2 regions of the Hallella sp. genome follow, and region 2 is predicted to be linked to the other one. Evidence: riboswitches for the same ligand, from Rfam matches in the RefSeq annotation. Region 2 holds a riboswitch; the other holds the start of a gene.
The links. A riboswitch is a leader RNA that binds a small molecule or an ion and turns the genes downstream of it on or off. The one in region 2 is predicted to bind thiamine pyrophosphate.

Region 1: another riboswitch for thiamine pyrophosphate. It lies ahead of thiD (bifunctional hydroxymethylpyrimidine kinase/phosphomethylpyrimidine kinase); the one in region 2 lies ahead of WKK33_RS08560 (TonB-dependent receptor).

What each region holds. Positions count from the first base shown of each region.
Region 1 is NZ_JAXVAE010000092.1:142-15,027, reverse strand. Features, by position in the region: gene WKK33_RS05515 (carbohydrate-binding family 9-like protein) at 1-19, shown strand, start outside; gene WKK33_RS05510 (Fic family protein) at 189-983, shown strand; gene WKK33_RS05505 (glycoside hydrolase family 2 TIM barrel-domain containing protein) at 1,177-5,190, shown strand; gene WKK33_RS05500 (glucosamine-6-phosphate deaminase) at 5,953-7,947, opposite strand; gene WKK33_RS05495 (rhodanese-like domain-containing protein) at 8,360-8,746, shown strand; gene WKK33_RS05490 (thiamine phosphate synthase) at 8,815-9,408, opposite strand; gene WKK33_RS05485 (sulfide-dependent adenosine diphosphate thiazole synthase) at 9,472-10,245, opposite strand; gene thiC (phosphomethylpyrimidine synthase ThiC) at 10,276-11,853, opposite strand; gene WKK33_RS05475 (thiamine phosphate synthase) at 11,899-12,522, opposite strand; gene thiD (bifunctional hydroxymethylpyrimidine kinase/phosphomethylpyrimidine kinase) at 12,519-13,334, opposite strand; TPP riboswitch at 13,420-13,518, opposite strand; gene WKK33_RS05465 (MgtC/SapB family protein) at 13,734-14,432, opposite strand.
Region 2 is NZ_JAXVAE010000124.1:19,375-34,260, reverse strand. Features, by position in the region: gene WKK33_RS08570 (insulinase family protein) at 1-552, shown strand, start outside; gene WKK33_RS08565 (fumarate hydratase) at 662-2,314, shown strand; TPP riboswitch at 3,112-3,211, shown strand; gene WKK33_RS08560 (TonB-dependent receptor) at 3,242-5,623, shown strand; gene pnuC (nicotinamide riboside transporter PnuC) at 5,623-6,216, shown strand; gene WKK33_RS08550 (alpha-L-arabinofuranosidase C-terminal domain-containing protein) at 6,310-8,727, opposite strand; gene dnaA (chromosomal replication initiator protein DnaA) at 9,382-10,791, opposite strand; gene WKK33_RS08540 (MlaD family protein) at 11,176-12,099, opposite strand; gene WKK33_RS08535 (N-acetylmuramoyl-L-alanine amidase) at 12,132-13,376, opposite strand; gene nagB (glucosamine-6-phosphate deaminase) at 14,040-14,831, shown strand; gene WKK33_RS08525 (glycoside hydrolase family 97 catalytic domain-containing protein) at 14,872-14,886, shown strand, end outside.

The DNA.
Region 1 (14,886 bases), on a different contig from region 2:
CCCCATGCAGTTTGAGTAAGGCGCGAGCCACGCGATGCTTGCCAAGGCGCAGCCACGCCCGCAACGGGAGGGTTTGCGCCGACGGCAGGTTTGTCCCCAATGGGTTTAGAGATAATGGGCGCTATATGATGGCGCTGTCAGAAAAATGATGTATCTTTGTAGGCAACAGTTATCACGGGAAACTTTATATGATGTCATTCGAAAAGGAAATCAACGAGTACGAACGTCTGAGGGCTACGTATCAGGCGGAGGTGATCGATAAAATGGAGCGTGAAGAGTATCGGCAGTTTAATGAGGTGCTCTTCTCTACCCATTCGTGCGCCATCGAAGGCAACTCGTTCTCGGTCGACGACACACGCGAATTGAAAGAGAAAGGCCTTGGCATGATTCCCGCGGGCAAGACCCTGTATGAGGCTTTTGAGATGCTTGATCATTTCCAGGCATACGAATATGTGCTCGACCATATCGACCATCCACTCGACGAAGAATTCCTGAAAGAAGTGAACCGACGGGTCACCCTCCACACGCTTGCTTACCGTGCGCCCGACGCCACGCCCGGCCAATACACCACGACCGACATGGCGGCTGGCGACACCGTGTTTGGCGACCACGGGCAGTTGGTGGCGAGGGTGCCCCAGCTGCTTGCCTCCACTGAGCGCGCCATCGTTGCGGCAGCGGCCCATCCCATGGTGCTTGCCGCACGCTTCCACGGCTTCTACGAGTATCTGCATCCCTTCCGCGACGGCAATGGCCGTACGGGGCGGCTCCTCAGCAATTACATCTTGCTGCGCATGCACCATCCGCTTCTCATCATTCCCGCCACCAGTCGCCAGGAATACATAGCGGCCCTGCGCATGATTCGCACCGAGGCAACCGACGAGCACCTTGTTCGCTTCTTCTTCAAAGAGGCCATGCGGCGAATGACCGACGAGTTGGCGCAGAAAGAATCCAACACCCAACGCTTCAAGATGTTCCTGTTCTGATTCCCATCGATGGCGACGGGCTGCGAACACCAGTGCCCATTCCTGCCGTTTTGACCGTTCCCGCAACCGATAGGGGTCTTTTCTTGCTCCGGCCGGCACCTGTTTTTTGCCGTTTTATTTGCAAAGCCGTGATAAAATACTTAACTTTGCAGAAAGTATTTATGTTACGCGCAACTACAATCTATCTTTTTACATGATCATTCGCAATTTTTTAACTGCAGTGGGCTGTCTCTTGGCAACCGCACTGCCGGCTCAGACCCTCTTGAAGGGCTATGAGTATGGTACTGCCACAGCCCCCACGGGCCAGGAGTGGCAGCAGCCCGAGTTGATTGGCTACAACAAGTTGCAGCCGCACGCATGGTTCACCAGCTTCGCTTCGGTCGACGAGGCCAAGGGCGTCCTGCCCGAGAAGTCGAGCTATTGGATGAGCCTCGACGGCAAATGGAAGTTCCATTTCGCCAAGAACCCCGACGCCCGCCCCAAGGATTTCTATCAGGCCGGTTACAACGACCAGGCATGGGACGATGTGGAGGTGCCCATGTCGTGGAACATGTATGGCCTTCAGAAAGATGGCACACAGAAGTATGGCACGCCCATCTACGTCAACCAGTGGGTCATCTTCAAGTATAACATCGCCGTGGGCGACTGGAAGAACGGTGTGATGCGTGAGCCGCCAAAGGACTACACCACCTACGAGTATCGCAACGAGGTGGGCTCCTACCGCCGCGCCTTCACCCTGCCGCAGAACTGGAAGGGACGCGAGGTCTACATCAGCTTCGATGGTGTCGACTCGTTCTTCTACCTCTGGGTCAACGGCCACTATGTGGGCTGCTCGAAAGACTCGCGCGACGTGGCCGAGTTCGACATCAGCCAGTGGGCCAAGCCTGGCCATAACGAGGTGGCCGTGGAGGTGTATCGCTCTTCCGACGGTTCGTTCCTCGAGGCTCAGGACATGTTCCGCCTGCCCGGTATCTTCCGCACCGTGGCCGTGTATAGCAAGCCCAAGGTGCACGTGAGCGACCTCAAGGTCATTCCCGCATGGACGGCCGACGGCACAGGCAAGCTCGCCGTGGACTACACCGTGAGCAATGTGGGCACCAAGGACGCCAAGGGCTACACCGCCGTGTTTAAGCTCTTCGCCAACAAGCTCTATGGCGACGCTGAGGGCGAGGCACGCGTGCTGACCACAACCACAGGCAAGATCAATCAGGCCAAGAACGCCAGCAGCACGCTCCACGAGAACTTCACCGTGGCCAACGTGCGCCCCTGGAGCTCTGAGGAGCCCAATGTCTACACGCTTGTTTGCGAGCTGCGCGACAAGAAGGGCAACGTGGTGGAGGCCGTCAGCACACAGACCGGTTTCCGCACCGTGGAGATTCGCGACGTGGCCGCTAAGGACGATGAGTTCGGACTGGCGGGCCGTTACCTCTTGGTCAACGGTAAGCCGCTGAAGCTCAAGGGTGTGAACCGCCACGACACCAACCCCACACGTGGCCATGCCATCACACGCAAACAGATGGAGGATGAGATCATGCTGATGAAGCGTGGCAACATCAACCACGTGCGCACATCCCACTATCCCAACGATCCTTATTTCTATTATCTCTGCAACAAGTATGGCATCTGGCTCGAGGCCGAGGCCAACATAGAGAGCCACGAGTATTTCTATGGCAAGGAAAGTCTGAGCCACGTGCCTGAGTTCCTCAACCAGCACATCGGACGCATGATGGCCATGGCCCACGCTCGTGTCAACGATCCCTGTATAGCCATCTGGAGCCTTGGCAACGAGGCCGGACCTGGCGACAACTTTAAGGCCAGCTACGCTGCCATCCACGAGTATGATCCTTCGCGCCCCGTGCAGTATGAGCGCAACAACGACATCGTTGACATGGGATCCAACCAGTATCCCTCGGTCAACTGGGTGCGCGCTGCCGTGCGTGGCAACCTCAACATCAAGTATCCGTTCCACATCTCCGAGTATGCCCACTCCATGGGTAACGCCGTGGGCAACCTGCAGGATTATTGGGATGCCATCGAGTCGACCAACTTCCTTTGCGGTGGTGCCATCTGGGACTGGATCGACCAGTCGATGTACAACTATACTCCCGACGGAAAGCGCTACCTCGCTTACGGTGGCGACTTTGGCGACACGCCCAACGACGGCCAGTTTGTGATGAACGGTATCATCTTCGGCGACCTCGAGCCCAAGCCTCAGTACTTCGAGGTGAAGAAGGTCTATCAGAACATCGGTGTGAAATGGGCCGACAAGGCCAAGGGCACACTCGACATCTTCAATAAGAACTATTATACAGGCGACCTCACCGACTACGACGTGACCTATAGCCTCACGGCCGATGGCCTGGAGGTGGCTAAGGGCCAACTGGCTGTGGGCAGCGTGGCTCCCCGCCAGCACAAGGTGGTGACCGTGGACGGCCTGGCCAACGCCAAGCTCGACGCTGGCAAGGACTACCAGCTCTACGTGGCCTTCCACCTGAAGAACAACACACCGTGGGCCAAGGCCGGATATGTGCAGGCCGACCAGCAGCTGCTCGTGCAGACGGCCGCCGAGCGCCCGTCGCTCGCAGAGGCTGCTAAGACGGGTGCCAAGATCAATGTGAAGGAGACCAACGCCGACATCGCCATCGATGGTGGCAAAGCCTTCGCCATGACCTTCGACAAGGCTACCGGAACGCTCCGCAGCCTTACCTATAACGGCAAGCAGATGTTTGCCGACGGATGCGGCCCGCGTCTCGACGCCTTCCGCGCTTGGGTGAACAATGACAACTGGGTGTACCAGGGATGGTATGCCAACGGTTTGCACTGCCTGGAGCACAAGGCGCTCGAGAGCCACGTGGTGACCAACGCCGACGGTACGGTCAGCGTGAAGTTTGTGGTGGAGAGCCAGGGCACCGAGACCGCCAAGCTCGAAGGTGCCGACAAGAACTGGAAGAAGCTGACGAAGACGGGTGGAAAGCCCGAGTTTAAGTTCACCACCAATGTGGTTTACACCATCCATCCCGATGGAACGGTGGAGAACCAGAGCACCGTTTCGGCCAACCGATCCAACCTGACGCTGGCTCGTCTGGGCTACGCCATGAAGTTGCCGAAAGCCATGAAGCAGATGAAATACTACGGTCGCGGACCGGTCGACAACTATCCCGACCGTAAGACCAGTCAGGCTGTGGCCATCTGGAACCAGCCCGATGTGGCTCGCGAGTTTGAGAATTTCCCCAAGCCGCAGGATATGGCCAACCACCAGGATAGCCGCTGGGTGGCCCTCAGCGACGGTCAGCAGGGTGCCATCTTCGTGGCCGACAGCGTGATGAGCTTCTCTGCGCTGCCCTACTCAGCCCAGCAGCTTGCCATGGCCAACCATCCCCATGAGTTGCCCGCAAGCGACGGCGTGTGGCTCCATATCGACCACGCCATCACCGGACTGGGCGGCAACAGCTGCGGACAGGGTGGACCGCTCGAGGCCGACCGCGTAAAGAGCACCACACAGTCGTTTGGATTCGCCATCCGACCCACCACAACCATGGCCAACGACCAGCTCACCAACCTCGCCAACGTGACGCTCGACGGACAGGCTCCGCTGAGCATCAGTCGCGCTACCGACGGTGTGGTGACCATTAACGGTGCCAAGAACCAGACCATCTATTATAAGGTGAACAACGCCAAGCGCGTATCGGTCTACAAGGGCCCGTTCAACCTCACGGAGGGTGGTCGCGTGGTGGCCTTCGCCAAGGGCTCACGCTTCAACTACTCTCAGCAGTTTGAGCGCATCGACGCCATCCCCGTAACGGTGAAGTTCGCCAGCTCGGTAGAGAGCGGCGAGGGCGACGCTGAGCATATGGTGGACGGAAATCCCAACACCTACTGGCATACCATGTTCAGCGTTACAGTGGCCAACTATCCCCACTGGGTTGACTTCGACTGCGGTGCGGCGAAGACTCTCAAGGGCTTCAGCTACCTGCCGCGTCAGGACTCGCAGAACGGCAACATCAAGGACTACGAGATCCAGGTCAGCATGGACGGTAAGACATGGGGCCCCGTTATTGCCAAGGGCGCCTTTGCCAACAACCGCAACCTGAAGCGCGTGCTCTTCGAGAAGCCCGTTCGTGCCCGTTACCTCCGCTTCACAGCCAAGAGTTCGCAAGACGGACAAGACTTCGCCACCTGCGCCGAGTTTAGCGTGCTCGAGCAGTAAGGCGCAAGCGCCAAGAAAGATATGAATGAGGCTGAGGAATGCCTCGAGCTACCAGGATTTGTTTTGGATGATCCCAAGACAAATCCTGTGTAGCCACAGGAGCCTATATAGGGTGCAGGCCCCAATCCAGACGATTGGGGGTTGCACCCTTTTGCGTTTCTTGCAAACTCGTGTAGCCGCATGAAAAACTCGTGTAGCCGCAGGAGAATCCTGTGTAGCCGCATGAAAAACGCAGCGTAAGGATAGGCAAGAGTCTGCCTAAGCCCAAGCGCGGCGTCGTGTAAGATGAGCCACGGCCCTGTGTTAGGTCAGCGTGTGGCCCGCCTAAGATTGGCCCAAACGCTGTATCAGGCAAGCAAGCCGATAGTCCAGGACCAGGCAAGTCTTCATGTAACACGATGACGTAGCGTTCTTGGACCCTGTTGGCCTTCTGCTTTCCTTCGCCAGCCATTCTATCCCCATTCCCTTGCAAATCGAAGCCCACTATGCCCAATAGGTTCCAATGCCTATCGCGCACAGTGGGCTCTTTTAGTTCCCATTGGTCGTTGCTTTTACCCCGAATCGGTCATTCGATAGCAATCCGAATTGGTCATTCGATAGCAATCCGAATCTCACTCAAACCCAAAAGGCCCACCCGTTGCCATGATGTTGGCGGCGGGTGGGCCTTTGCTATGTGTTGCTTGCTATGCGCTATGTGTGGCGCTTTGCCCTACCTTGCAGGTGGGATGGGCGCTACGCTGGGCGCATAGGGCATTTTCGGGGTTAGAGGGGCTTATACTCCACGAAGGCCTCCATGGCCTCGTAGCAAGCCAGACCGAGGTTGTCGTAAATCTTGGCGGTGTTGCGGTTGCGGTCCTCCGAACGCTGCCAGAACAGGCGCTCGTCGTTGCCCAGGAACGGAGCGCTCTCCATCTGGCTCTGGTGCTTGAGGATAGAGTTGCGCTTGCCTCTGAGCTCCTCAGGGCTCATGGGCACACACATCTCGATGTTCTCGATTTCCCACTCGGCCCATGCTCCGCGGTACATCCAGATGCGGCAGTCCTTGAGCCACTCGGCCTTGGCCTCCTTCTCCAGGTCGATGGCAGCGAGCACGGCGTCGGTGCACTTGCGGTGTGTGCCGTGGGGGTCGGCCAGGTCGCCGGCGACGTAAATCTGATGAGGCTTCACCTCAGTGATAAGCTTGCGAACGATGTCGACATCTTTCTCGGTCATGGGGAGCTTCTCGATGGTACCGCTCTCATAGAACGGCAGGTCGAGGAAGTGAACGTGGTCGAGCGGAATCTTGTTGTATGTGCAGGCTGTGCGAGCCTCACCGCGGCGAATCAGACCCTTGATGGTCAGGATGTCGCGTGTGTCGGTATCGCCGTCCTTCTTCTTCTTGAAGAACTCCTTGATCTCCTTGTATTTGTTCTTGATGACCTCGTCCTTGTTGCCATCGAAGATCTGGTTGAAGCCATTGATGAAGTGCATGAAGCGTGTAACCTCCTCGTCGCCCACAGCGATGTTACCGCTGGTCTCGTAGGCAATGTGCACGTCGTGACCCTGCTCCACCAGTCGACGGATGGTGCCACCCATTGAGATGACGTCGTCGTCGGGGTGCGGAGAGAACACGATGACGCGCTTGGGGAACGGTGTGGCGCGCTCGGGACGATAGGTGTCGTCGGCGTTGGGCTTGCCGCCGGGCCATCCGGTGATGGTGTGCTGCAAGTCGTTGAAGATCTTGATGTTGGCGTTATAGGCTGATCCGTAGATGGTGAGCAGCTCAGACAAGCCGTTCTCATTATAATCCTTGTTGGTAAGCTTCAGGATGGGTTTGCCTGTAACCTCGCACAACCACACCAGTGCGGCGCGTGTGAGCTTGTCGGTCCACTTGCAGCTGGTGACGAGCCAGGGGTGAACGATGCGTGTCAATCGGCCAGCGGCTGCGAGGTCGATCATCACGTGGGCGTCGTTGTGGGTCTGCAGGAATGTGGCGGGGATGGCGTCGCTGATCGAGCCCTCCACACACTTCTGGATGATGGCAGCCTTCTCCTCGCCCCATGCGGTGAGGAAGATCTGGCGGGCCTTCAGGATGGTGGAGATACCCATGGTTACGGCGCAGGGAGGCACCGTCTCGTTGGTCGACTGGCTCATCGACATCTCCTCGCGTGTGAGGCTGTCGATCAGGATGAGGCGTGAGCTTGAGGTGAGGCTTGAACCCGGCTCGTTGATGGCGATGTTGCCAATGCGGCCGATGCCGAGCAGCATGATGTCGATGCCGCCGAAACTCTGGATGCGCTGCTCATAGAGGCGGCACGACTCCTGCACGCGATCCTGGGGCACGGTGCCTTCGAGCGTGAACACGTTCTGCGGATTGATGTCGATGTGGTTGAGCAGGCGCTCTTTCAGCTGGTTGAGTGTAGAGTTCTTTGCGCTCGGCTGCAAGGGGAAGTACTCGTAGGCGTTGAACACGACCACGTTAGAGAAGCTCAGCTTCTCCTCCTTGTGCAAGCGGATGAGCTCGTTGAATACCGGAGTGAGGCTTGAACCGGTGCCCAAACCGAGCACGCAGTACTGGCCCGACTGCTGTTTCTGGCGGATAGCGTTGGCAATGGTGGTAGCAATGCTCAGCGCGCCCTCTTCTGTTTTAGGGAAGATGGTTGTGGGAAGCTTCTCACAACGAGTCAGCTCTGACAGTTCTACAGCGGTTTTAGGATGATAGAATTCCTCAGGTACCTTGTTCAGTACAATCTGAGACGATAAGTTTAATTTTACCATAATGGAATTAATTTATTAGGCTTGTCTGTTAGTTGGCAAAGGTACAAAACTATTCGTTTAGTTGGTCGTGTTTTGCGAAAAAACTGCATACAATTAATGTTTTTTGTCCTTTCGCGTCCTTTTGGGCCATCAAATCGCCCCCCACTGGCATGGTTTGCGAAACAAGTCTTGGGCTTTTCCGTCGGTTTTTCGTCTGTTGGGCAAGCGTGAGGGTGGAGCTTTCGGTTGGTCGTTGGTCTCCGTTCGGCCAGCTGTTTGGCAGACTTGTTCTTTGCGTGATTCCCCATTGCCAGCAAGAGATGAGACGTGGAATGTAATGAAATGGGCGAAGATGCCATGCTTATGGAAAATAATGCTTACTTTTGCAGTTGTCTAACGCGTGGGCCTTTGGCTTGCGCTTAACATTAGAATCATGAAACACATACTTCTCACCCTCCTTGCCGCCTTGTCGTTCTGCGGCAGTTGCTCGGCCCAAACGCCTGTCCTGACGTTGGAGCCAAAGCCGTTTATTGAGGCCGCGCGGGCCGACTCCACCGCCGTGCTGCTCGATGTGCGCCGCCCCTCCGAGTTTGCCGAGGACCACCTTGATGGCGCCACCAACCTCGATTGGCTCAACACGAAAGTATTCCGACACGGCATGAAGAAGCTCTGTCGCCAGCGCACCTATTATATTTATTGCCGCAGCGGTCGCCGTAGCAACGCCGCCGCCGTCTACATGCAGAAGAAAGGCTTCCACGTGGTCGACATGAAGGGAGGCATCTTGCGGTGGAAAGAGCAGGGCCTGCCCGTCGTCAAGTAACCCCCAATCGACCTAATGGCCCATTGGGGGTTAACGCTTTGGTGTGGTTGAACGCAGATGCGCCCAGCCTATTCGTGCAGCAACTGGCGCAGGTGGGCGAGGTAAGCATCGACGTTGGGATCGCCCATGCGGCTCCACACGTCGCCCAGGAAAGCGGCGCCTCCAAAGTGCCAGGCCCTGAGCGCGGCGATGTTTGTGGCCGTTACGCCACCCAAGGCCACCACCTGACGGTCGATGAGCCGCTCCTTGGCGGCTTGGCGGAGCTGCTCCTCGGGAAACGCGGCGGCGTAGCCCACCTTGGAAATGCTGTCGAAGATGGGACTGAGAAACACATATTGGCGCCGTGGCTTGCTGGCCGCCACCTCCTCCAGGCTGTGGCATGAGCACGACACGCTGCCGCCATAACCCTCGGGCGCTTGCGGGTTGCGGCGGTTCAGATGGATGCCATGCGCGCCGTAGGCCTCGGCCAACTCAAAATGCTCATGCAGCACCACCTGTCCACGCCACCGCTCGGGTATGCGCTCCAACAGGTCACGGCACTCGTCGGCGGAGGCTCCGGGCTTGCGCAGATGCAGCAGGTCGAGCCCATGATCGAAGAGCTTGTCGATGAAAAAAGCCTCTCCCGGCACGAAGTCGGGAGAGGTGATGACGATCCATTTCATGATATGGAAAGGGTTTCGGTTTCAGTTAGTGGGAAAGTCCGAGGCTTTCGCCGCCCATGCGGCTTACTTCTTTAACTTCTCGATGATCAGGTCGGCCACCTTCTTGCCCGAGAGCATCATGCCGCCGAAGATGGGTCCCATGCGCGGTGTGCCGGCCACGGCAGACGAGGCCATGCCGCATACGTAGAGGCCCGGGTAAATCTCGCGGGTTCCCTCAACCACCATGCGCTCGCCCTCGACCACATCGAGCGAGCGCTCACCGATGACGCCACCCGTGGCGGTGTCGAGGCGAATGCCATTCTTGCTGGCCACCACCTTACACATCTCGCTGTCGTGGCCCGTTCCGTCGATGACACACTTGGCCATGATGTTCAGCGGGTCGACGTGCAGGCCTTCGCGGAGCACCGGTGTCCAGTTGACCACCACACCGCTCACCACGTTGTCCTTAAACACCACATCCTCCACCGAGTAGCAGTTGAAGATGGTTGCGCCAGCGTGCACGGCGTGGTAGAGCAGTGCCGATGTGCTCTCCACCGAGTCGATGGTGTAGAGGCCGTCCTCGAAGGGCGCGTAATTGATGTCGAAATCCTTCACGATGTGCAAGGCTTCCTCCTGAATGACAATCTGGTTGAACATCATGGCGCCGCCCCACATGCCGCCGCCGGGCGACAGCTTGCGGTCGAACTGTGCCACTTTCAGACCGGCCTTGGCCAGATAGTAGGCTGCCACGATGCCCGAGGGGCCACCGCCTACGATGGCCACGTCGAGGTCCAAGTTTTTCTGCAGTTTGTCGAAATAGGTACTGATGATACCTTTTGATACTTGTGTCTCAATCATTTTTCTTATGTATTTAAACAGTTAACGTTATTATCCCTCGCAGTTCTTGAGCGAGTGGCTGATGCGTGCGGCGCAGAAGTTGGGTCCGCACATGGTGCAATAGTTGGCGTCGACGGTGTTGCTCGTCTTGTAATACTCGAGCGCGCGCTCCGGGTCGAGCGACAGGTTGAACTGGTCTTTCCATCGGAAATCGTAGCGTGCCTTGCTCAGCGCGTCATCGCGCACGGTGGCTCCGGGGTGCCCCTTGGCCAGGTCGGCGGCGTGGGCGGCGATCTTGTAGGTCACCACACCCGTTCGCACGTCCTCCTTCTCGGGCAGGGCCAGGTGCTCCTTGGGTGTGACGTAGCACAACATGGCCGTTCCATACCATCCAATCATCGATGCTCCGATGGCCGATGTGATGTGGTCGTAGGCCGGCGCGATGTCGGTTACGAGCGGGCCGAGCGTGTAGAACGGTGCGCCGTGGCACTTCTCTATCTGTCGCTCCATGTTCTCCTTGATCTTGTGCATGGGCACATGGCCGGGACCTTCGATAAACGCCTGCACGTTCTTGGCCCAAGCGCGCTCCACCAGTTCGCCCATGGTGTCGAGTTCGGCAAACTGCGCCGCGTCGTTGGCGTCGTGTGTGCAGCCTGGCCGCAAGCCGTCGCCGAGCGATATGGCCACGTCGTATTGGGCGCAGATGTCGCAGATGTCGTCGAAGTGCTCGTAGAGGAAGCTCTCCTTCTGATGCACCTTGCACCACTTGGAGATGATGCTTCCGCCACGGCTCACGATGCCCGTGAGGCGCGTGTCGGCCAGGTGGATGTTCTTCAGTCGGATGCCGCAGTGGATGGTGAAGTAGTCCACGCCCTGCTCACACTGTTCGATAAGCGTCTCACGGAAGACGTCCCACGTAAGGTCCTCGGCCTTGCCGTTCACCTTCTCAAAGGCTTGGTACATGGGCACCGTTCCCACTGGCACGGGACAGTTGCGCAGGATCCACTCGCGCGTCTCGTGTATGTCGTTGCCCGTGGAGAGATCCATGAGCGTGTCGCCACCCCATTTGCAGCTCCACACCGCTTTGTCGACCTCCTCCTCGATGCCCGATGTGGTGGCCGAGTTTCCGATGTTGGTGTTGATCTTCACGAGGAAATGGGTGCCGATGATCATCGGTTCCGCCTCGGGGTGCTTGCGATTGGCGGGGATGACGGCGCGTCCCTCGGCAATCTCCTTGCACACGAAGGCCGGTGTGATGTGGGTCTTGATGCCCAGTTCCTCGCAGTTCATGTTCTCGCGTATGGCCACATACTCCATCTCCTGTGTGATGATGCCCTGCTTGGCGAAATACATCTGCGTTTGTCCCTCCTTACGACCGTCGATCCATGGCTGGCGCAGTCGGGGCAGTCCCTTCTCGAGGTTGATCTCCACGGCGGGGTCGCTGTAGGGTCCGCTGGTGTCGTATACGTAGACCGGCTTGTTGGGCTCCTCGTGGCGCACACCGTTCTCGATGGTTACGGTGGGCGTCAGTCGCACGCGGCGCATGCCGACGCGGAGGTCGGGATAGAGCTTGCCGCTCAGGTAAACCTTCTCAGAGGAAGGATAATCGAATTTGATGTCTGTCTTCATATAATGGTTATTCAGGTTGGTTCTCGTTGGAAACGGTGGGGTGGGTCAGCCCTGGTCGTCCACCAGTCCGACGAAGCGTTGCATCTCGTCGACGGGGTCGTTGGCGTTGAGGATGGCGCCACTCACGGCAATGCCCGTTACGCCCGTTTGCATCACCGACGTGATGTCGTCGGCCAGGATTCCTCCAATGGCCACAATGGGCAGGTCGATGTTGTGGGCTCTCATCTGCTCCACGATGTGGCGATAGCCCTCCAGGCCGAGGATGGGCGACAGGTTTTTCTTGGTGGTGGTGAATCGGAAGGGGCCACACCCTATGTAGTTGGCACCTTGTCGGTGCAGTCGCTCCACGTCGTCGAACGTGTTGGCCGTTCCGCCAATGATCTTGTCGTTGCCCAAGATGCGGCGCGCCTCATCCACGGGCATGTCGTTCTTTCCCAGGTGAACGCCGTCGGCTCCCGTGCGCTCCACCCATTCCACATGGTCGTCGAGCACAAACGTGGCGCCATGCTTGCGGCACAGGTCGCCAATGGGCTTGGCAGCCTCCATAAACTCGGCCTCGGTGGCCCCTTTCATGCGGAGCTGAATCCATCGGCATCCGCCCTCGAGCGCCAGTTGTGCGCCCTCCACATATCCATAGCGCGCGTTGGCGTGTGTGATAAATTGTATCATGACTTGATGAGTTTTTCAGGGTTGAACAAGTGGTCGACGGGCCCGTGGCCGGCTCCAATGGCAACATCCTTGCCGGCCTCAATGGCTTGGGCCAGGTAGTCGACGGCGCTGCCAACAGCCTCGGACAGGGCCAGGCCGCGTGCCAAGAACGACGCGATGGCCGACGAGAGCGTGCATCCCGTGCCATGGGTGTTGCGGGTTTCGATGGTGGGATGCTCGTAGGAGCGGGGCGGTTGGCCGGGCATATACAGGCGGTCCACCTTCTGTTGGCCTTCCCAATGGCCGCCCTTGATAAGCACGGCCTTGCATCCCAGTTGGAGAATGCGGCATGCGGCCTCGTCCATGTCGGCGAAGGAGCGGATGGGCATATGGGCCAACACCTCGGCCTCAGGCAGGTTGGGCGTGAGCACCGTGGCCATGGGCAACAACTGTTGGCAAAAGGCGTCGACAGCGTCGGGCTGCATCAGGGGCGACCCACTGGTCGACACCATGACTGGGTCGACCACCACAAAGCGCGGATGGTAGGGGCGCAAGGCGTCGGTAATGGCCTGCAGGGTGGGGCGGTCGTTCACCATGCCAATCTTGATGGCCACGGGCGCCACGTCGTCCATCACGGCGTGGATCTGTCCGGCCACCACGTCGGGCCTGATGGCCTGCACGGCTTGCACGCCCAGCGTGTTCTGCACCGTGACCGATGTGACGGCCGATGCAGCATAAACCCCTAAGGCCGACATCGTCTTGATGTCGGCTTGCAAGCCTGCTCCGCCACAACTGTCGGATCCGGCAATGGTCAGTGCGCAAAGATATTTCATGCTTTCCTGTGTTGGCAGGGGAGCATCGGCGCTACGTACCACAAAAGACAATACGGAATAGAAACAGCCTCGCTATCACCTGTCGTTACCGTGAAGGAAGCAATCCCTGCGGCAGCATTACCTGCGTCAGGTTCTATGGGTATAATCTCAGCAACACAATCGTGAAGCACCCCTTATTTCTTGTTGGATAGGGCAAGTCCTCCCAACGGCTCGGTGGCCGCCTTGGACTTTAATCGAGGGCAAAAGTAACGATTAAATGCAACAATCGTGCACGTTGCCTCGGATATTTAAGAATTATTCACGCCAGCGATGCCCCAAGCGCCGAAGCTGCCTTTCGGCCTTCGGCATGGCACATGGCTTGGGGCCAAAGCGGCAAGTGAGCGCCATGCCACGGTGCGGTCAGAAATCCTCCTGGGGCGACTCTTGGCGCTCCCAACCGGCGCTGAACACGTCGGGACGAGAGCGGAGGCGCGACACCACGAGGTCGAGCAGCGACTTGTGCTCGCCCAATATCTGCATGTCGCAGCACACCACCACCTTGTCGCCCGCCCCTTTGTAGAACAGGGCGTTCACCTTTATGTTCTTGTTGAACGCCAGCATGTCCATGAGAAACTGCTGGGTTCGGTCGGCCGAATGTTTCATACACTCGGCCCGCACCGTGTAGTGGTACATCTTGGTGTTGAGCTTCAGGATGAAGGTGCCGAGGGGCCGAAACACGCAATGGGTGATCAGCACACACGCCACCAACACGAAGGCTTCGAGGTACATGCCCACGCCCGCCAGTGTTCCGCAGGCCGCCGAGCACCATATTGTGGCCGCCGTGTTGAGTCCCCTCACGGTGAATCCCTCCTTCAGGATCAGTCCGCCACCCAGGAAGCCAATGCCCGACACAATCTGCGCCGCGATGCGCGAGGGGTCGCCCGTGCCACCCGACGTCATGGTGACCGACAGTATGGTGAAGGCGGCCGCTCCCACCGCCACAAGCACGTTGGTACGCAGGCCTGCGCTATGCTGGCGATATTGCCGCTCCATGCCGATGAGTGTGCCCATGAGGAAGGCGCAGCCCGTTCTCACTATAAAGTCAATCAGCGTAATCATAGCTTTATGTTTTAGGTGTGTATGCAAAGATATGAAAATTAACCTAAACCTGTTGCGGCAACCCCTTGGATTTTCGTGACGAATGGCTTTTTTGTATAGGTCATGAAAAGATGCGGCGCCAAATCACCGACATTATCAGAAAGACAAGATAAGCAGATCGGATAACGCATACTTTAAGATAAGAGTGCCACAATTCATCATGCCGACATTTGAGAAGTGCTTGTCCAAAGACATAAGCATGGACTTGAAATCATGGGACTGGCGCTTATTGATTTCTATGCCAACAGTTGCATGATGCTGCGTGCCCATCAGACTCCATCTACTGGAGCATTGAAACATTTCTCAAGATAGCGTCCCCCCCCCCCATGGGATTGTTGGAATTGTTCTGAAAAAAATGTGCGCACTTTTTACGTGAACCAGACGAGGAAAACCTGTTTGGGCGAGATCTTCGACT
Region 2 (14,886 bases):
GCCGACAAGGCTGCCATCGAGGCTCTCTTCAACGAGTATTTTGGTGGCGGTATGAATGCTATCGTCTTCCAGGAGCTGCGCGAGGCTCGCGGCTTGGCTTACTCGGCTTCGGCCAGCTACAGCCGTCCCGCACGTCCGCAGGACGACGAGATGTTCTTCACTTACATCATTACCCAGAACGATAAGATGATGGACTGCGTGAACGAGTTCCTCAACCTGCTCAACAAAACACCTGAGCGTGAGGCCAATTTCAAACTCGCCCAGCAGGCATTGATTAAGAGCTTGGCTACAGCGCGCACCACGAAGTTTGGCGTTCTCGCCAGTTATCTTCGTGCCCAAAAGATGGGTCTCGACTACGATCTGAACCAAAAGATCTACGAGACGTTGCCCAAGCTGCAGCTGAAGGACGTGATGAACTTCGCGAAGGAGAACATTGCCAATAAGAATTACCGTTACCTCATTCTTGGTGATGAGAAGAACCTCGACATGAAGGCGCTCGAGAAGATTGCCACTGTGAAGCGTTTCACCACCAATGAGATTTTTGGAGAATAACTAATCCGCGTGGGTTTCGCAGACGCATCCGGCCCGTTTGGGTGGTTGGGAACGGTTTGTGAACCCCACGCAAACAAAACATTACACACAAAAACTATTTAAATCGACTATGGCTAAACCAGTAGATTTTAAGTATGCTCCTATGTTCCAGAAGGGCAAGGACGACACTGAGTATCGTTTGCTGACCAAAGAGGGTGTCAGCACGGCTGAGTTTGAGGGCAAGACCATTGTCAAGGTATCTCGCGAGGCCTTGACTTTGCTGGCCCAACAGGCATTCCACGACTGCGAGTTTATGCTTCGCCGCAAGCACAATGAGCAGGTGGCTAAGATTCTCACCGACCCTGAGGCTTCTGAGAACGACAAGTATGTGGCTCTGCAGTTCCTTCGTAACGCCGACTCGGCAGCCAAGGGCGTGTTGCCTTTCTGCCAGGACACCGGCACCGCCATCATCCATGGTGAGAAGGGCCAGCAGATCTGGACGGGCTTCGACGACGCAGAGGCTCTCTCGCTCGGAGTGTACAACACCTATACGCAGGACAACTTGCGCTATTCGCAGAACGCACCGCTCACCATGTATGAAGAGGTGAACACCAAGTGCAACCTGCCCGCACAGATCGACATTGAGGCTGAGGAGGGCGATGAGTATCGCTTCATCATGGTGGCCAAGGGTGGCGGTTCTGCCAACAAGACCTATTTCTACCCCATGACCAAGGCCACCATCCAGAACGAGGGCACGCTGCTTCCCTTCCTGGTGGAGAAGATCAAGAGCCTGGGAACGGCTGCTTGTCCTCCTTATCACATCTGCTTCGTCATTGGTGGTACATCGGCCGAGAAGAACCTGCTCACCGTGAAGTTGGGTTCCATCAAGTATTACGACAACCTGCCTACCACGGGCGACGAGACGGGTCGCGCCTTCCGCGACATCGACCTTGAGGCGAAACTGCTTGAGGAGGCTCACAAGATTGGCCTCGGCGCACAGTTTGGCGGCAAGTATCTGGCCCACGACATCCGCGTCATCCGCTTGCCTCGCCACGGCGCAAGCTGCCCCATCGGCCTCGGCGTGAGTTGCTCGGCCGATCGTAACATCAAGGGTATCATCAACAAGGATGGTGTTTGGTTGGAGAAGATGGATGCCAACCCCAGCGAACTTATCCCTGAGGAGTATCGCAAGGCAGGCGAAGGTAGCGAGGGCATTGTTATCGACCTTGACAAGGGCATCGACGCTGTGCGCGCTGAGCTGACTAAGTATCCCGTTTCTACTCGCGTGAGCCTCAATGGCACCATCATTGTGGCCCGCGACATTGCACACGCCAAGCTGAAGGCTCGTCTCGACGCTGGCGAGGATCTGCCTCAGTATTTCAAGGATCATCCCATCCTCTACGCTGGTCCGGCAAAGACTCCGGAGGGCTATCCTTGCGGTTCTATGGGCCCAACAACGGCCAACCGTATGGATCCCTATGTGGATGAGTTCCAGGATCATGGTGGCTCGTTGGTGATGATTGCCAAGGGCAACCGCACCCAGGTGGTTACCGACGCTTGCCAGAAGCACGGCGGTTTCTACCTTGGAACCATTGGTGGCATTGCTGCCGTTCTTTCGCAGGAGTGCATCACAAGCATCGATTGCGTGGAGTATCCTGAGCTCGGCATGGAGGCCATTTGGAAGATTACGGTGAAGAACTTCCCCGCTTTCATCCTGGTGGACGACAAGGGTCACGACTTCTTCAAGGAGTTGAAGCCGTGGGCTCCCTGCAAGTCTTGCTAACAGATTGATTGGTAAGTTTCTTGCGTTAGCAGGAAACTAATGATAGGCCGCGCCTCGCTTGTCGTCCGACAAGAGTGGCGCGGCCGTTTCGTTTCAGTTTATTGCGGCAACAATGGCCTATGCTTGTTGTTTGCGGACGGTTGTTCCCTGATGGTGGTGGCATGCGATGGGTTTGTGGAAGGACCGTTGGGCCACGAGTAGGGTGGGGCGTTTACCCATGATTATTGTCAGGTTGTTTGGTTAGAAAGTTGTGTCGGGATTTTGCTTGAAATAGAGAACGAAATATGCGTTTTTGTGGAATCGAAAGGCAAAAAACGAGCCATGTGGTTGCGGTTAGGCATGTATCGAGTTGCGATCGACCATGTTTCGAGAGTCGATCGGGGGTCTTTCGCAGTACGATTGGGCATGTTCCGCACCTCGATTAGGCATGTTTTGTGGCATTTGATGTGGATAGAGAATTGTTGATTGAATGGTTTTGGTGATAAGGTGTTGACTTTCAATGGATTGCATAAAATGCTGAGAATCGCGTATATGCGACCAAGGGCAAGTGTGCTTGGGAAAAATAGTGTAGATGGGTGTATAGGTTGTTGCGGTTTTTCTTTCCCTGATATGCTTGTCGTTCGATGATGGAAGTTTCTTCTGTTGAGTCGCAAGATCTATCGCTATCTCCCGTCAGCCACTTGCGGATGTTTTGTTTTGCCGTCGTTTTGGTCCAGTTGGGTGTTGGTAGCGTTAAACCTTTGTTTTCGTTTGGTTGTCTGCCGAAATCATCGTAATTTTGCATGTGGATGGTAAACAGCCATCTAAAGGGGTGCCCAGTCGATTGGCTGGTGCTGAGAACATACCCATGAACCTGATCCGGATAATGCCGGCGTAGGTAAAAGGATTTCCCTTTCATATTATTATTTTTTTTAATTCATTGTATCAATGAAACATTTGATTAGTGGAACACCGCTGGTTTTGGCCTTGGCAGGAGCGATTCCCGCGCAGGCTCAAGCACAGTCGGTTGGCGACTCGCTGAAGCAGGCCACCCTGCAAGAGGTGGTTGTCAAAGGAGTGCGTGCACAGCACGATGCACCGTTTGCAGTGGCAAACATTGGAAAAAAGGAACTTAACACATTTAGCAAGACAGGTCGCGAGTTGCCATTCCTCTTTGCCAACACCCCTGGTGTGCTGGCGTGGGGCGAGAATGGCCTCGGAACGGGTACAGTCTACATGCGCGTTCGTGGCGCTGCGGGTAGCCGCATTAACGTAACGCTCGATGGTGTGGCGCTCAATTCGCCTGAGGATCAAACGGTATTCTGGGCCAACATGAACTCTTACGGTTCGCTTCTTGGCTCGGCTCAGATACAGCGCGGTATTGGAACATCTACCAATGGCGACGGTGCCTTTGGCGGAACCATCTCATTGGCTACGGCCGCTCCAAGTCTCAAGCCGACGTTGGAGTTGACTGGTTCGTATGGAACCTACAACACTTATAACACAGGTCTCAACTTCTCTACAGGCCTGCTCTTCAACCACCTCATCTTCGATGGTGCCTTCCATCACACTGGAACCGACGGATTCGTGCATGGCACGGATGGCAACAGCGGTTCGTTCTACGGCGGCTTGACATGGTTGGGCGACAATTTCCAGATTCGTTATAAGAACATTGGCAACTACGAGCACACGGGCCAGGCGTGGAGCGGCGTAACAGCTGGCAACGACGATGCCTCGCTCATGGACCAGGGCATTGGCACTTATAAGGATATGTACGAGCATGGCTTGGGCCGTTTCAACTCGTTGTATGAGGGAATGGTGTTTGATGAGGACAACTGGATGTTCCCGCAGGACGAAGCCGGCAACTTCCAGACCTTCCGCTATAAGCTGGCCGACGGTTCCTATTGGAACAAGACCACCGATAACTTTACCCAGGACCATAACATCCTGAGCTTCACTTGGCAGCCCTCGGCCCATTGGACCCACAATGCCGCCTTGCATTACACCTACGGCTATGGCTATTACAAGGAGTTCCGTTACAACAACAAGTTCGCCAAGTTTGGCATGTACGCCAAAGACGCCAATGGCAACTTTGTGGAGCGCCACGACTTCATCCGTCGCAAAGGCCTCACGCAGCATACTTATGGTGTGGTGTACAACGTCAACTACAAGGACGAGCTTTGGGACATTGTGGGAGGCGTGAACCTGCAACAGTTCCGCGGCAACCACTTTGGTTACGTGGATGTTGTGCCTACAGGAGTGGCAATCGCCAACATCGTGAAGCCCTATGCCTCCAACCAATACTACGATTCCGACGCTCATAAGTTCGACTACTCGGCTTTCGTGAAGGCCACCGAGCACCTCACCTCTTGGTGGGATGCGTTCCTCGACTTGCAGTATCGCCATGTTCACTATAAGACAACGGGTGTTAACGACAAGTTCTACAAGAATGCCGATGGCACTTACTATAACCACGCCCTCGACATTCACGAGGACTACAACTTCTTCAACCCCAAGGCCGGATTCGTTTTCCACTTGGGCGGTCATCGCGCCTATATCTCTGTGGCCTATGCCGGTCGTGAGCCCGAGCGCAACAACTTCACCGACAACGGCTCCTATCCCGCTCCCAAGACCGAGCATCTCACCGATACCGAGCTGGGCTATGAGTACAATGGTGGCAACTGGCATGCCGGCGTGAACCTCTACTACATGGACTATAAGGATCAGCTGGTGCAGACCGGTCAGCAGAGCGATATTGGCGAGAACCTCACAACCAATATCGACAAGAGCTATCGCATGGGTGCCGAGATTACGGCCGACTGGAGCCCGCTTTCTTGGTTGACCGTGGCCGGTAATGCAGCCGTTTCGCAGAACCGTATCAAGGACTTCACCGAGTATGTGGATGATTGGGGCGCAGCTTCGCACTATCGCACCATCCATTACGACAAGTCGACCCTGGCCTTCTCACCGTCGGTGATCCTCAATGGCTTCGCCAACTTCCACTATCGTGGGTTCGAGGCTGTTTGGCACACCAATTTCGTAAGCCGCCAGTATCTTGACAACAGTGAGAACAAGCAGCGCTCGCTTCCCTGCTTCTCGCAGAGCGACCTCAACCTGAGCTATACCTTGCCTATGAAGAAGGTGATGAAGGAGGTGGTGTTCGGCCTCAGCATGAACAATCTCTTCGATCGCCATTATGCCGCAAGCGGTTGGGTATATTCTGCATATAAGAAGGCCACCGACAAGGACGACGATCCCCGTTATTACCAGATCGGTTTTGTGCCTATGGCAGGCTTTACCATGATGGGTAACATTACGTTGCGATTCTAATGCAAGACTATTTCGTTGCCCATTGGCTCGACATCACCACCACCATCCTCGGATTGGCCTACATTCTTTTGGAGTATAAGGCCAGCCTGTGGCTTTGGCTCGTAGGCTTTGTGATGCAGGTTATGGACATTGTGCTCTATTACCAAAAGGGACTCTATGCCGATTGTGGCATGGAGTTCTATTACATTGCCATGACCGTTTATGGTGTGTGGGTGTGGAAGTTTGGCAAGAAACGCAACCAAGCGCCTAAGGAAGCGCTTCCGGTTACCCACTTCAAGAAGAGTTTGGTGTTGCCGTGGGCGGTGGCCACGTTGGCCATTTGGGCCATCTTGTGGTATTGGCTCACGTTGGTGGGCTCCACGGTTCCCGTGGCCGACGCCTTCACCACAGCCCTCAGCTTTGTGGGTGTGTGGGCTCTGGCGCGCAAATACCTCGAGCAATGGCTCATTTGGATTGTGGTGGATGTGGTTACTTGCGTGCTTTATTTCTACAAGGATATTCCTTTCAAGGCTTCGCTTTATGGCCTATACGTTATCATTGCGGTATTGGGTTACCTCAAATGGAAGCGTAGCATGAAAGCGGTTTCTTCCTAACGCCAATGGGCCGACGCCACAAAAGGAATGAAAATAATAAGGGGCGTGTCACAATTCGTGGCACGCCCCTTTGCGGTTATTTAACCATGATGCTTATTTGATGCGAACAATGTTGAGCGAGTTGGCGGGGATGTCGAGTGTCACACCGTCGGCGTCGGGACTCACTTGCTCCTCGGTCGGAACGACGTTGGTGAGCTGCTCGATGGTGTTCTCGGATGTGCCCTTCTCGCCAGTGAGGCGTATCACGCGACCCTTCGAACTCTTATGGTTCTTCAGGTTGATGCGTGCGGTGGTGGCTTCGGTGCTGGTGTTCACCAGTTTCACGATATACTCGCCTGAGGCTTCGTCGTATGTGGCGCTTGAGAAGAAGTTGGCAAAGGTGCTGGGCTTCAACTTTGCGGCGAAGATCTGCTTGCCGTCGATGCTTGTGTAGACGCTATCGCCTTTTACGTGGAGCTCCACGTCATACCAGCGACCTTCCTCTACACGGCCGGGAGTCATGGCAATCTGTGCCTTGCTGCCGTCGATGACCTGCTCGATGGCGTGCTGCCCGTTACCCCATCCGCCAAGATTCAACCAGCAATAGTTGTCCTCATCCACATAGTTGAATACAACGAGGAAGCCTTCGTGGCCCTTGTCCTTGCGGGCACGAACCTTGTATGTGTACTCGTCGGAGGTGAACAGCTTGTTGTTGAGCAGTACCGTTCCTTCCTCCCAAGAGGTCTGTTTCACGACGTTGCCTTCCTTCTTCCATGTGCCTTTCACCTCGGCCTTGGCCACCGGTTGGCTTGTGGCGCCTTCCTCCAGGGTGAGTGCCTTCTCCTCGAAGCTGGCGTTGGTTCCCCATGTGCCTACACCTACGGCGCAGGTTGCTGGTTTTACCTTGATGTCGTCGGGGTTCACCTTGTAGGGGTTGCTCTGCGTAACAGCCATGATACGTGTTCCCACGTTGTTGGCCATCATGCGCTGCACGTAGTAGGAAGGTGTGCCCAATGCGCGCGTTGCGTTGAACTGAATCATGTCGGGACGCCATCTCGTCTCATTGACGTTGGCGAAGATAGGTGCGTAACTTGCCATCTTCACGATGTCGGAGTTGTTCTCCATACCCATCATATATACGGCTTCGCCCAAGGCGGCGTTGAGGTTTCCAACGTTTCCGAAGCCTTGAGTCACGGCGTACTCACCCACATAGATGTCTGGACCCTGACGGTTGTAGGTGTCGTATTTGCGGAAATTGTCGGCAAACCAGTTCGGGGTGCGGTAATAGTGCTCGTCGAGGAGCTCCACCTTCTCGTCAGAATCCCATGTGGGATCGTCGGTTCCCCATGAGGCCACGTTGCCTATGATGTGCATGTTGGGGTATTTGGCCAGCACGGCGTCGCGGAAGAGCTGGAAGCGCTTGTAGTAGTTGTCGCTTTGCTCGCGGGGGTTAGGCTGGTTGTTCTCGTTGCCAATCTCCAGATATTCGATGTTGAACGGAGTGGGATGTCCGTTCTTTGCGCGCAGCGCACCATACTTTGAGGTCACAGGACCGTTGGCATACTCCAATGCGTTGAGCGTCTCGTCGATCCAAGGCTGGATGGAATCGACGGGTGTGAAGCCACCATGCCAGATGCCTACGTTCACCACATAGAGCGGCTTAGATCCGAGATCCTCGGCCAGTTGCAGGTATTCGTGGAAACCGATGCCATCGGTTGTGCGATAGCCCCAGTTCACGTTCCAGTGGCCTGGGCGCTCTTCGATGGGACCTATGGTGCGCTCCCAACGGAAGGCGTTGTCGGGACTTTGCTGTCCTTCCACAAAGCAACCACCAGGGAAGCGGAAGAATTTGGGGTGGAGGTCGTACAGCATCGACGCCAATTCGGGGCGCATGCCGTTCTCGCGGTTATTGAATGTAGGTGGCATAAGGCTCACCACGTCGAACGCGAGCTTGCCTTTGCCAGTGGCAGCAAACCACAACAAAGCCTTAGGATGGTTGGTTTTGCTGGTCAGAGTGGCCTCGTATTTGGTCCATTTGTTGCTAAATTGCTTGCCTTCAAACTCGGTTGAGGCGAACACCTTGGTTCCACAACCGCAGCTCAGGTAAGCCTTCAGTTTGCCTTTGAGCTTTCCCTTGGCCCAGAACGACAACTTATAGGTGCGTCCTTGCACAGCTGGAATGCCCCAATAGCCTTCGTTGTTGAAACCGTCGCCGTCGCCGTTGAATGTCACTTCGAGCGCTTTTCCTTGCACCTTGTTGAGCAATCCTTTGCTGATAAGCTGCAAAGAGGCATTTCCTTTGGCCTTCCAATGCTCGGGGGCCTTGTTGTTGTCTTCAAAGCTGCGGTTGCGAACGAGCTCGGCGTAGAGACCTCCGTCGGCGGCATGGTTGATGTCTTCATAGAAGATACCATACAGCATGGGAGAGACCGCCTTGCCTTTCTGCGCGGCATCCACGTCGACCGTTACCTGCGCTGATGCGCCCAGGCTGCTCAGAAGCAGCGTGGACAGAGCAATAGTTCTTACTTTCATGTCTTCGATTTTTGATAGATAGAGTTGTTTCTAAACAGTTATTTAGTTGTCGTTGGCAAAAGTACACTTTATAATTCATATTTTTACGTTAATTACAAAGATTAACAAAAATAAGCCGTTCCTTTGCTATTGGAGGATGATGAATAGCCTGTTCATCCTTCATTTGTGATTTTTTTCAGGACAACAACTTGCTTATTGGAGCCGCATCGTTCCGTTGTTGATGGATGAGGACTCGATGACCTCCCTTCGTTGCTTTACCCATCCTTGCCCCATAAATCTGTCGTTAGACCGAAATAGGAATGCTTCAAGGGTGTTATGGCATCTTTTCAACGCTTGTAAGCGTTTCTTTCTGCATTTTTGTTCCGTTCGTGTTTCGCCTTGGTTCGCTATGCCCCCAAAGCCCCTAACGCATCCATCTCGAAACAAACACGAACAAAAAATATAATCTAATGACTGTTATGGTTAAATAGTTGCATACGAAGAATCCAGCGTTTCACGATGGTGGAACGCTAGATTCTTTGCTTTTGCATGATTGTTCTCTTTGCGCTCGTGTGCTGGAACGTGCGTGTTTTTATGCGGATAACGCTTTTGCGTTGGTTCGGCGTTAGTCTTCTTCCCTTGGAATTGCCGGCTTGCAATTGTTTGTTGAAAGCCTTATCCTTTCAGTTTGAAGGAGTTTTCGATGCTTGACACCTCAGCCGAGAACATCTTGTCGGTTACCAGGCGTTTCTCCACTTGTGTGCAACTGTGTATCACGGTGGAGTGGTCGCGGTTGCCAACGAGCTTTCCGATGCGGCTGGCAGGCATCTTTGTGTATTTCTGAGCCAGGTACATCGACACCTGACGAGCCAGCACATAGTCGCGCTTTCGGCTCTTGGAGTTGACCTGTTCGGGCGTTACGTTGTAATGGGTGCACACCTTATCGAGTATGTCGTCGATGGTAAGCGGATGGTCGTCGATCTTAACCGCTCTCTTGATGACGCGTTCGGCCAGTCGCATGTCGATCTCGCTGTTGTAAACAATGGAGTAGGCCATGAGCGAGTTGATGACCCCTTGCAGGTCGCGCACGCTGCCATTGGCTGTCTCAGAGATGAGTTGGATGACGTCGCGCGGTATGCGCAGTCCGTCGCGTCGTATCTTATTTTCCAGGATATCGATGCAAAGCTGCGTGTTAGGTTTCTCCAATTCGGCGATGAGACCACACGAGAAGCGCGTGAGCAAACGGTCGGGCATGCCCTTGAGGTCCACAGGAGGTCGGTCGCTTGCGAGGATGATACGCTTTCCGTTTCTGAAAAGGTGGTTGAAAATGTGGAAGAACGTCTCCTGGGTCTTTGTTGCGCTCACCCATTCCTGTATGTCATCTACGATGAGCATGTCGATGGTTTGGTAGAAAGCGATGAAGTCGTTTACCGCGTTTTGCAGCACCGCGTTGGTGTATTGCACCTGGAAGAGACGCGCGCTAACGTATAGCACGCGCTTCTGCGGATAGATTTGTGTGGTCTTTACGCCAATGGCGTTGATGAGATGCGTCTTTCCGCAACCCGACGGTCCATAGATGAACATGGGGTTGAACTGCATGGTGTTGGGGTGTTCGGCAATGGACATGCCTACGGAGCGCGGCAGTTTGTTGCTGTCTCCCTCAATATAATTGTTGAAAGTGAGGTGCGGATTCAGTTGCGAATCGATCTGCTGAGGCTGTGCCGCATCGAGTATTGATGGGCTTTGGTTACCTTTTGTCCGTGGCTTCTGCTGCTGTTCGACGTCGGTCGGGTCAGCCTCAATGTCTTGTGAGAGGTTGTGCTCCTTGTCGGTCACCACACGATACTTCAGTCCGATACCCTGTCCGAAGCATCGGTGCAGCACCTTGCTCAGCAAGTCGACAAAGTTCTCCTCCAGGTACTCGTACACAAAGGGGCTGGGTACCTGTACGAGTATCATCTTCTGAGCTTCATCAAACTGCTCGAAGACGATAGGCTTGAACCATGTATTGTATATTTGCTCGGTGACGTTCTTGCGTATGAGCGCAAGCGATTGGTCCCAACGAGCATCAGAACTTGGCTTCATGTGGACAGATTATTGTGAATTGTTACCTCAGTAGACGTTTCCGCTCTTTTAAGGGAATGCAAATTTAATAAAGATTTTCCGAATTTCCAAATGTCTTGTTTTTTGATTTTTGGCTATTCGTCGCGTAACTCCCTATTTATCCGATAGTTAAGCGTTTTTGTCCGAAAAGTGGTGGGGTGGGGTGCGCTTTGTGGTTTAACTTGCTGACTATTAGATCGATACGAGATTGTTTGGCTATTCTTCGAGTTTTCGTGAAACAATTATTTTCGTTTCCTAATCATCCCTTTATGACCGAGTTATGACGCGCATGGGCATCCGTGAAACATCCTCTTCGTATTTTTTTCGATTTTGTTTGTCCCACGAATGTCCTTGCATTGTTTTCGCCTATTTGTCCTTTTTGCCAAACAGCGAGAAGTGTACGTAGCGCTTGGGGTGCGCCTTGAGGTTGGTGAGCAACGAGTCGGCGCTTATCATGGTAGCGTTGAGGTTGTTGTAGAGCGCCGGGTCGTTCATGAGCAGTCCGAGTGTTCCCTGCTTGCTGTTGAGCTTTTCGGTGATTTGCTGCACGTTGGCCAGCGTGTTGTTCACCTGCTGCATGGTACCCGCCACATCCACAGCCGCGAGGTTTGCGGTCAGTGTCGAGGTGTTGTCGAGCGTGGTGCCCGCCTTGGCGAGTGCTGCGTCGGCCTTGTTCATGATGCCCGGCATGCGGCCGTTGACCGTTGCCATGAGCGTGTTGAGGTCGCGTGTGGTGGTGGTGAGGTTCTGCGTGATGTCGCGCACGTTGTGGAGCGATTGCGCCAAAGCCGGGTCGGCCATGAGCGCGTTGACGCTGGTGAGGATGCTATCCATCTTTGGCAGCATCTTCTCGATGGTTGGCACGAGGGCGGCCACCTTTCCCATCATTCCATTGTTGATGGCGCCGGTCAGCGTGTCGCCTGGCATGACGCGCTCCCTGGGGTTGTTGGCGAGCAGCAGGTTCATCTTCACATTGCCCATGAGGTCGCTGATGATTTCGGCCGATGAGCCCTTGGGGATGCGCAGGCTGTTGTTCACGCTGAAGCGCACCACCACGCCATTGTTGCCATCGTAGTCGTAGCTGATGTCCTTTACCACGCCCACCTGATAGCCGTCGGCGTAGATGGGGTTGGATGCGGAGAGCCCGCTGATATCCTTAAACTTTATATAATAGGTGTCATCATTCGAGAAGATGGACATGCCTTTCAGGAAGTTGAGTCCGAAGAACAATAGGATGATGCCAGTGACTGCCACGAGGGCAATCTTGATTTCCTTGGTGAATGACTTCATAATCGTGCGTGTTGGGTTTAAATGGGGGCAGGTTATCTGCCTGCCTGTCTGTTTTTCTTAAATTCGCGAATGCCCTCGTTCACATTCATTTTCTTGCCGTTCTTAAAGGCGATGATGAACGCTTCGGGGAACTTATCCAGTATCTGCTTTCGCAGACGGTAGATCTCGTTGTAGTCGTTGCTTGCTCCGTAGGTGTACTTCTTGTAGTTGCCTTCCTCGTAGACGTCGCAACCCGTAAGGCCCTTGAACTGACTGTCGCCGGCCTTGAGCACCCCGTTGCTCACGAGAATCTGAATCTTGAACACCGGCCGATCCTCGTTTGCCGCCTTGGGGGGAGCTGCAGGCGCTTCCTTGCGTGTGGTTGTCGCCTTCTGTCGAGGTGCCGCCTGCTCCTTCTTCTCTGCGGGCTTTGCCTCGGGCTCGGGCACCCTGATGGGCTCAGCGGGTGGTGTTCGGCGGCCCTCGGCCCCTACGCGATAGGGCACGTCGATCGAGTTGTCGTATTTCTCCTTGTATCGGATGAATGCGTTATAGAATCCCATGGGATACTTGGTGTGTCCATCCTCCGTGTTCATGTAGTTCTCCTCGTCGGGTGTCGATATGAACCCCAGTTCCAACAGGATGGCCGGCATCTTTGTCAGTCGGAGCACCGCCAGGTTGTTTTGGTGCGAACCGCCGTTCTGTCGCCCCGTGGCCTTGCACACCTCCTGCTGCATGAGTCGTGAGAGATACACGCTTCGCTCACGGTTTTGGTCGGCGATGATCTCGCCCATGATGTCGAGCTCGGGTGCGTTGCCGTTGAGGTTGGCATACACCGTCTTGTAATTGCTCTCCAGGAAGATCACCGAGTTCTCGCGCTTGGCTACGTCGGCGTTCATTTTCAGGCCCTTGTCGCCCGTTGTCTCGCCACGTCCGAGCGTGTAGCTTTGGAATCCACGTGCCGTGTGTATGCCGTCGAGGGCGTTGATGTGGATAGATATGAAGAGGTCGGCGTTGTTGCGGTTGGCTATCTCGGCCCTCTCGTGCAGGGTGAGGTATGTGTCGGTGGTACGGGTGTAGATGACCTTCACGTCGGGGCATTTGGCCTCCACGAGTCGTCCAAAGGCCAGTGCATACTTCAGCGTAAGGTTCTTCTCCTCCGAGATGGCGCCAGGAGCTCCATGGTCTTTGCCGCCATGGCCAGCGTCGATGACGAGTGTGAACCGCTTGTTGGCCGCCTGAAGCGTCAGGGCCAACAGCAGAAACAGGAAAAAGGAGATAAGCCTACGTTTCTTCATATCTAAGCACAATATTTTGCAAAAATAAGCATTTTGCAGGAGAAAACCTATTTAGTGCGCCGCGTTTTATCATTTATTAAGTAATGTGCGCATGCAAAAATGGCCGCAAAACGGTGCTTATGGAGCTGTAAATGTCAATCATTATTTACCCAATCTATATACTTGGCAGGTGGGTGAAATAGAAGCGGAAAACGCGAAAAAGCGCTTTGGAATTGGCGTTTCTGCCCTTTGCCGACGGCTCGTGTGAGAGCAGCTGTTGCGAAAGATGCCTAACCGAACTGCCTTTTGGCATGTTTCGTGCCTCGTTTAGGCATGTATTGAGCTGCGTTTAGGCATGTTTCGTGCCTCGTTTAGGCATGTTTTGTAGTGCGGAAAGTGGGATGTGGAGAGATGGGAAAAGACTTGCGTAGATAACTCGTTGGGTGTTAGGTTGTTACGAAAAACGTCTGAGAATCGCGTATTTTCGACCAAACATCCGCTCGCTGATTTTAACGGCCTTCTCGTGAGTGCATTTGTTGTGATTATTGGTAAAAGAAGGTGGCTTGCCTCATGAGGCGGCTGCAAGAAGAAGGATGGCATTTTTCTTCCGAATAGTGAGGCTTTTCCAAAGAAAATTACTACTTTTGCATATTGCAATCAATCTTAATTTAAACCAATCAGATTATGAGACTAATTATTGAACAGGATTACGCCCGCCTCTCACAGTGGGCAGCCAACCATGTAGTGGAGCGTATCAACCAGTTTCAACCCACAGCCGAGCGTCCTTTCGTGCTCGGTTTGCCCACAGGCAGCTCGCCCGAGGGCATGTACGCCGCTTTGGTGAAAGCCAATAAGGAGGGTCGCGTTAGCTTCCGCAACGTCATCACCTTCAACATGGATGAGTATGTAGGTCTGCCCGAGAGCCACCCCGAGAGCTACCATAGCTTCATGGCTCGCAACCTCTTCGACCATATCGACATTCCCCGTGAGAACGTGAACATCCTCAACGGCAACGCCGAGGATTTGGAGGCCGAGTGCGCTCGCTATGAGGAGAAGATCAAGGCAGTGGGCGGCATCCACCTCTTCATCGGTGGCATCGGCCCCGACGGTCACATCGCCTTCAATGAGCCTTTCTCAAGCCTCACCAGCCGCACCCGCGTGAAGACGCTGACCACCGACACCATCATCGCCAACTCTCGTTTCTTCGACAACGATGTCAACAAGGTGCCTAAGCACGCCCTGACCGTTGGTGTGGGTACCGTTATGGCGGCCCAAGAGGTGATGATCCTGTGCAATGGACACCATAAGTCGCGCGCCCTGCAGGCAGCTGTCGAGGGCCCCGTCACACAGGCTTGGACCATCTCGGCCCTGCAGCAACACGCCCATAGCGTTATCGTGGCCGACGAGGCCGCTACCGAGGAGCTGAAGGTGGGCACCTACCGCTACTTCAAGGATATCGAGAAGGACAACCTGTAAGCACTTGTTTGCTTTTTAACCAACACATCACATATTTATAATGAAAAGAACTTTG